DNA from 3 places in the Kitasatospora sp. NPDC087315 genome. Region 2 is predicted to be linked to each of the others. Evidence: riboswitches for the same ligand, from Rfam matches in the RefSeq annotation. Region 2 holds a riboswitch; each other region holds the start of a gene.

The links. A riboswitch is a leader RNA that binds a small molecule or an ion and turns the genes downstream of it on or off. The one in region 2 is predicted to bind thiamine pyrophosphate.
Region 1: it holds a riboswitch for thiamine pyrophosphate, as region 2 does, so the genes downstream of both, thiO (glycine oxidase ThiO) here and ACIO5D_RS21665 (purine-cytosine permease family protein) in region 2, are expected to answer to the same signal.
Region 3: it holds a riboswitch for thiamine pyrophosphate, as region 2 does, so the genes downstream of both, thiC (phosphomethylpyrimidine synthase ThiC) here and ACIO5D_RS21665 (purine-cytosine permease family protein) in region 2, are expected to answer to the same signal.

The regions. Positions count from the first base shown of each region.
Region 1 covers NZ_JBIUYD010000009.1:37,328-39,584, forward strand. Annotated here, with positions in the region: gene thiO (glycine oxidase ThiO) at 1-1,044, opposite strand, end outside; TPP riboswitch at 1,039-1,151, opposite strand; gene ACIO5D_RS14635 (NAD(P)/FAD-dependent oxidoreductase) at 1,258-2,257, shown strand, end outside.
Region 2 covers NZ_JBIUYD010000014.1:202,780-205,036, forward strand. Annotated here, with positions in the region: gene ACIO5D_RS21665 (purine-cytosine permease family protein) at 1-1,272, opposite strand, end outside; TPP riboswitch at 1,361-1,510, opposite strand; gene ACIO5D_RS21670 (S1C family serine protease) at 1,766-2,257, shown strand, end outside.
Region 3 covers NZ_JBIUYD010000015.1:197,649-199,905, reverse strand. Annotated here, with positions in the region: gene ACIO5D_RS22765 (flotillin family protein) at 1-836, opposite strand, end outside; gene ACIO5D_RS22760 (hypothetical protein) at 940-1,146, opposite strand; TPP riboswitch at 1,300-1,434, shown strand; gene thiC (phosphomethylpyrimidine synthase ThiC) at 1,430-2,257, shown strand, end outside.

The sequences.
Region 1 (2,257 bases), on a different contig from region 2:
GTAGTGGCCGGTGGCGGCGACGAGGCCGGGCAGGGCGGTCGGACCGATCAGCGGGGCGTTGTCCGGGGAGCCGGGGCGCAGTCCGGCGGAGGTCTCCACCAGGGGCAGCTCGGTGATGCCGGGGACGAGCTCGTGCGCGTCGCGCAGCAGCTCGTACACCCCGCCGGCGGTGACGGTGGTGTCGTACCCCTGCTCCTCGCTGGTGGCACCGATCACCAGCTCGCCGTTCTCCCGGGGCACCAGATAGAGGTGCCGGCCGCGCACCACCGCGCGCACGTTGCGGGAGAGGAACGGCCGGTACGGCTCGGGCACCCGCAGCCGCAGGATCTGCCCCTTCACCGGGCGGATCGCGGGGAGCACGCCCTCGGGCAGGCCGGGCAGCCGGTGGCTGTGCGGACCGGCGGCGAGCACGATCCGGTCGGCGGTGACGGTCTCCAGTGTGTCCAGCCGGGCGCCGACCGCGCGGTCGTTCTCGACCAGCAGTTCGGTGGCCTCGGCGCGGTGCAGCAGGACGCCGGCCCGCTCGCAGGCGAGGACCAGCGCCCTGGCCAGCCGGCGGCCGTCCACCTGGTGGTCGTCGGTGACGTGCAGACCGCCCCGGACGCCGGGGGCGAGCATGGGTTCGAGCCTGCGGGCCTCGCGGCCGGTGAGCCAGTGCGAGTCCAGGCCGAGCCGCTGGTGGAAGGCGTGCAGTTCACGCAGTTCCGCGCGGTCGTCGGAGTCCAGGGCGACGGCGACGGTGCCGCACTGGCGGTAGCCGGTGTCCTGGCCGCCGCTCGCCTCGGTGAGTTCGGCGGCGAAGGCGGCATAGCGCTCGTTGGATGCCATCCCGAGGCGGAGCAACGGCTCCTCGCCGTACTGGAGTTCGGTGACGGGGGCGAGCATGCCGGCCGCGACCCGGGCGGCGCCGCCGCCGTGCGCCGGGTCGATCACCACGATGTTCCCCAGCCCGCGCCGGGCCGCGCGCCAGGCGACGGCGAGGCCGATGATGCCCCCGCCGATCACCAGGACGTCGGCATGCGCGCCCTTGGCCAAGCGTGTCAAAGTCGCTGCTCTCCCTTCGCCGGTATGACCCGGATCAGGTTCGGACGGTCGCAGGCCGTGTCAGCCCGCCTCTCAGCCCGGTCCGCCGGGCTCCCGTGAATTGGTGCCACCACCTTAACTCCGCGTCCCGCCCCGGCCGAAGGCGCGTACGAGGGGTGGACCCGAGCCCGGGTGGGGCCCGGACGGACGGCCGCCGCTGAGTACAGTGACGGCGTGGCAGAGCTGAGCGGGACGGATCAGGTGGTCGTGGTCGGGGCCGGGCTGGCCGGGGCGCAGTGCGCCGCGGGGCTGCGGCAGGGCGGCTGGCAGGGGCGGATCGTGCTGGTCGGCGAGGAGCCCCACGCGCCGTACGACCGGCCGCCGCTCTCCAAGGAGGTGCTGCTCGGCAAGGCCGATGCCACCACCCTCGACCTCGACTTCGCGGACCTGGGCGTCGAACTGCTCACCGGCCGCCGCGCCACCGGCCTCACCCCCGGGGTGCTGCACACCGACGCCGGCGATCTGCCGTACGGCACGCTGGTGATCGCCACCGGTGCCGCCCCGCGGGCCCTGCCCGGCGCCGAGCGCGCGCACCTGCTGCACACCCTGGACGACGCGCTGGCGCTGCGTGCCCTGCTCCGGCCGGGCCTGCGCCTGGTGCTGGTCGGCGCGGGCTGGATCGGCGCCGAGGTGTCCACCGCCGCCCGGGCGGCGGGGTGCGAGGTCACGGTCGTCGAGATGGGCCCGGCGCCCGTCCCCGGCGCGCTGCCCGCCGGGATCGGCCGGGCGATGGCCGCCTGGTACGCCGAGGCCGGGGTGGACCTGCGCTGCGGCGTCGGGGTCGCGGCGGTGGAGCCCGGCGCGGTGCTGCTGGCGGACGGCTCGCACCTGCCGGCCGACGAGGTGCTGGTCGGGATCGGCGCCCGGCCGGCCACCGGCTGGCTGGCCGGCTCCGGCGTCGAACTGGACGCGGCCGGTGCCGTCCTGGTGGACGAGCGGCTGCGCACCAGCCTGCCCGGCGTCTTCGCCGCGGGGGACTGCGTCAGCTATCCGTCGGCGCGCTCCGGCGTCCGGCTGGCCGTCCAGCACTGGGACCACGCGCTGCAGTCCGGCGCGGCGGCGGCCGCCGCCGTCCTCGGCGCGCAGGCGCCCTACGATCCGGTGCCGTACTTCTGGTCGGAGCAGTTCGGCCGCATGGTCCAGTACGCCGGGCGGCACGGGGCCGGTGACGAGC
Region 2 (2,257 bases):
GTCCGTCCACCAGCCGGCGATCGCGGTCGGCGCGATCAGCTGGTAGACGACGAAGCCCAGCGCCCACGGCAGCAGCATCAGCCGGCGGGACGGCGCGTCGGCGGAGAGGTTCCAGCCGCGCCGGCCGGCGCCGAGGAAGTAGTCGACCGCCAGCACCGCGAACATCGGCACGAACACCGAGCCGATCAGGCCCAGGAAGGCGTAGTAGGAGTCGGTGAACTCGGTGATCTGCAGAGCCAGCACCGTGATCAGCAGCCCGGTCCCGCCGGTCAGCACCCGGCGGTCCACCCTGGGCAGCAGGTTGTGGACGGACATCGCGGTCGAGTACACGTTGGCGAAGGACTGGTCCGTCTCGCGCAGGACCAGCACCAGCAGGAACGCCCAGCCGGCCCAGACGCCCAGGAAGGAGTCGAAGATCCGGTCCGGGTCGCCGCCGGACTGCAGCAGCGCGATCAGGCCCAGCACGTAGCACCAGACCTGGGCGACGGTGTAGCCGGAGAAGCTGCCCCAGAACGCGGCGCGCGGGGTGCGCGAGTGCCGGGTGTAGTCGGCGGCCAGCGGCACGAAGGAGATCGACACCGCGATCATCGCGTCGGTGGCCTTCAGGAAGCCGTGCCAGTTGCCCGCGCCCGGGTCCGGCACGCCGTGCCGGCCCAGCTGGACGGTGAAGTACACCATCGCGACCGCGACCGCCCCGGCGACGAACCGCCGCAGCACCGCGATCGAGCCCAGCGGCCAGATGGTCAGCGCGGTGGTCAGCGCGCCCGCCAGCAGGACGAAGGCCCAGCGGTAGCCCTCGGTGTGGACGACGGTCTGCGCGCCCATCGCGATCACCAGCAGCTCGTACACGCCCCAGCCGACGCACTGGACGATGTTCAGCACCGTCGGCACGTACGAGAGCTTCGTCCCGAACAGCCCGCGCAGGTTCGCCATCGCCGGTGCGCCGGTACGGGCCCCGATCAGGGCGGCCACACCGAGCATCGCGGTGCCGACCACGGTCCCGGCCGCGATCGCGGTCACGGCGGCGGCCAGGGAGAGCTCGCTGCCCCGCGCGCCCAGCACGGTGGCGGCGGTGGTGAAGCCGATCAGGCTGACGCCGAGGTTCATCCAGAGCGCGAAGTGGTCGCGGAAGCGGAGCGTGCGCGGCGGCTCGGTGTCCAGGACGAGCGGCGCCTCGACCCGCTCGGACCGGTCCGGCCGGTCCAGGACGGCGGTGGCCGCGGCGGCACCGGTCGCGGTGGGGGAGCCGGGCACGGCGGCGGAACCGGGCACGGGGGGACCGGCGTCGGAGTGAACGGTCGTGGACGGTTCGGAGAAACCCTTGGACGCGGGCGCGCCCGAAGAAGAGGATGGCGAAGCAGGCGGCATGGCCGATACTCCCTACGCCGGCATTACCCGGACAGGTTCCGGCGGTCAGCGCCCCCTCGACGGTCCGCCCACGGACGTCGTGGCGTACGGTCGACCAGCGCACTCTCAGCCTGGGAAGGTCCAAGCTCCCGCGTGTCAGTTGTGAGCGACAGGCTAACCGGCACGGGGGTGAACGCCAAGGCCAGGCGCTGGGCGCCCCGGCCGCGAGGGACATCCGGCGGCGGTGGGCGAGCGGCCGGTGGGGGTGGTGGTTCGGGGGCGTTCGGCCGGGTTTCCGGACGGGGCCGTCGGACCTGGCTAAGGATTCTTATGACTTCTTCAGAAGGGTCCTTACGGCAATCGAATCGAGTGTGCGAAAAACTATGCTTCTTGGTCCTGTCAGCTATGGAGGTCGTCCGTGAGCACCGAGCGCGAGGTTGGGTCCACCGGGCCGCAGGGGGAACAGCCCTCCGGCGGCCAGGGGGTGGTGGGTCCCGCTCATGACGGTCCGGCGCAGCAGTCCGCGTCCGCCGCTGCCACCCCCGCACAGGCGCCCGCCGACCGGACCACCACCGACGTGGCACCGGCGGTGCCCGCCGCGCCCGCCGCTCCGGCGGCCGGCGGATCCACGCCGACGCTGGCGTTCAGCAAGATCAGCGCCCCGGCGCCGGCCGAGGCACCCGCCGCGGCCGCGGCTGCCGACGCTCCCGTGTCCGCGCCCGCCCCGGTCGAGGCCGGCCACCCCGGCCCGGGGTACATCGACGCCCCGCCGCCGGTCGTGCCGCCCGCCCCGGCGGGGCCGCCGGCCGCGCCCGCCCCGGCGCTCGCCGAGGCACCGGCCCTGCCGACGGCGCCCGTCGCGCCCGCCGTCAACCCGTACGCCACCACGGGCGCCCCGGCCGCCGCGGCG
Region 3 (2,257 bases), on a different contig from region 2:
CGGCGGGCCTCCAGCTCGGCGACCTTGGTCTCCTGGACGACCACCTCCTGCCGGGCGGCGGCCTGGGCGAGCGGTCCGGCCTGTTCGGCGCGGGCGTTGGCGGTGTCCCGTTCGGCCTGGTAGGCGGACTGCTGGATCTGGCTGTTGCGGGTGGCCTCGGCCTTGCGCGCGGCGGCCTCCTGCTCCGCCTCGGTGGCCATCCGGTCGGCCTCGGCCTGGGCGATCCGGGCGTCCCGCTGGACGGCGGCGGCGTGCGGGATGGCGAGGTTCTTGATGTAGCCGGTGGGGTCGATGATCTCCTGGATCTGCAGGGTGTCGATGATCAGCCCGAGCTTCTCCATCTCCAGCCCGGAGGCGGCCCTGGTCTCCCCGGTGAGCCGCTCGCGGTCCCTGATCATGTCCTCGACGGTGAGCCCGCCGACGATCGAGCGCAGGTGGCCGGCGAAGACGTTGTGGACGCGCTGGCTGATCAGCTTCTGCTGGTCGAGAAAGCGCCGGGCGGCATTGGCGATGGAGACCTCGTCGTCGCCGACCTTGAAGATCACCACGCCTTTGACGTGGACCGGGATGCCCTGTGAGGTGACGCATTCGACGTTCAGCTCGGCCTCGTTGAGGTCCAGTGAGAGCCGGCGGACACCCTGGAGGCCCGGCGTGACGAAGGTCCCGCGGCCGGTGACGATCCGGAAGCCCAGACCGTCGCCGACCCCCTCGGTCCGGTGCCGGGAGCCGGAGATGATCAGAGCCTCGTTGGGCTCCGCCACCCGCCACATGAGTTTGAAGAGCGTGATCCCGAAGACCAGCGCGGCGACGACGGCCCCCGCGATGATGAGCACCATGGTTCAACTCCCCCTTCCGGCGCATGAGATGCGCCGGTTCGGATTGTCCGCTCAGGGCAACTCGAAGGAAAGGGAAGTGACGTGACGGGCTGTCACAAGCGTGTCACGGGAAGACCGGTGCCACATAGACGGTCCGGGGCGGGTGGTACTCGACCACCACCACCGGTGTGCCGACCGACAGCCGGTCGCCCGGTACGGCGAGGTAGGCCAGGAAGGCCTCCGTCCCCTGGCGCTCCCTGACGTGCACCATCACCTCGCCGACCAGACCGGCTCCGACCGGACCGGTGACCCGCCCTGTGCTTCCGACCACTACGGCCTCCCTCGTCGCCTGCCCGTGTGACTGCCAGTCTGCCGGGCCGGGCTCCCCCGGTGGGCCCGCCGGCCGAATCGCCGGGCACCGACCCCCTCTGGACCAGCCGCGATCGGCTCGCTACGGTGTTGGACGTCATGCGCGGGCAATACCGCCTGCGGACACGGGAGCTCGGAGCACCGGGCTGAGAGGGCGCTGACCGGGACGTCGCTGGACGTGCCGAACGCTGCGCCGACCGCAGGAACCTGACCGGGTAATGCCGGCGTAGGGAGTTGAAGGTCTGATGACCACTTTTGATGCACAGCCGCAGTCTGCCCAGAACGCCGCCGTCAGCAGCGCGGGCACCGGCTATCCGACCCCGGCCTGGCGCAAGGCCTACCGCGACGGGTCCCGCCCCGACCTGCGCGTTCCGTACCGCGAGGTCGTGCTCACCAACGAGAAGAGCGTCCCGCTCTACGACACCTCCGGGCCGTACACCGACCCGGCGTACGAGCCCGACGTACGGCGCGGCCTGCCCGCGCTGCGCGACGCGTGGATCCGCCAGCGCGGCGACGTCGAGGAGTACGACGGCCGCGAGGCCCGCCCCGAGGACGACGGGATCAAGCACACCTCGCCGCGCGGCGGAAACCTGAAGAACCTGGACGCCGTCTTCCCCGGCCGCCCGCGCCGCCCCCTGCGCGGCCGCGGCGACGCCGCAGTCACCCAGCTCGGCTACGCCAAGCGCGGCATCGTGACCCCGGAGATGGAGTTCGTCGCCCTGCGCGAGGGCCTGGCGCCGGAGTTCGTCCGCTCCGAGGTGGCGCGCGGCCGGGCCGTCATCCCGGTCAACGTGAACCACCCCGAGGTCGAGCCGGCCGCCATCGGCACCAACTTCCTGGTGAAGATCAACGCCAATATCGGCAACTCCGCCGTCACCTCCTCGATCGAGGAGGAGGTGGAGAAGATGACCTGGGCCACCCGCTGGGGCGCGGACACCGTGATGGACCTCTCCACCGGCCGCAACATCCACACCACCCGCGAGTGGATCCTGCGAAACTCCCCCGTGCCGATCGGCACCGTGCCGCTCTACCAGGCGCTGGAGAAGGTCGACGGCAAGGCCGAGGACCTCAGC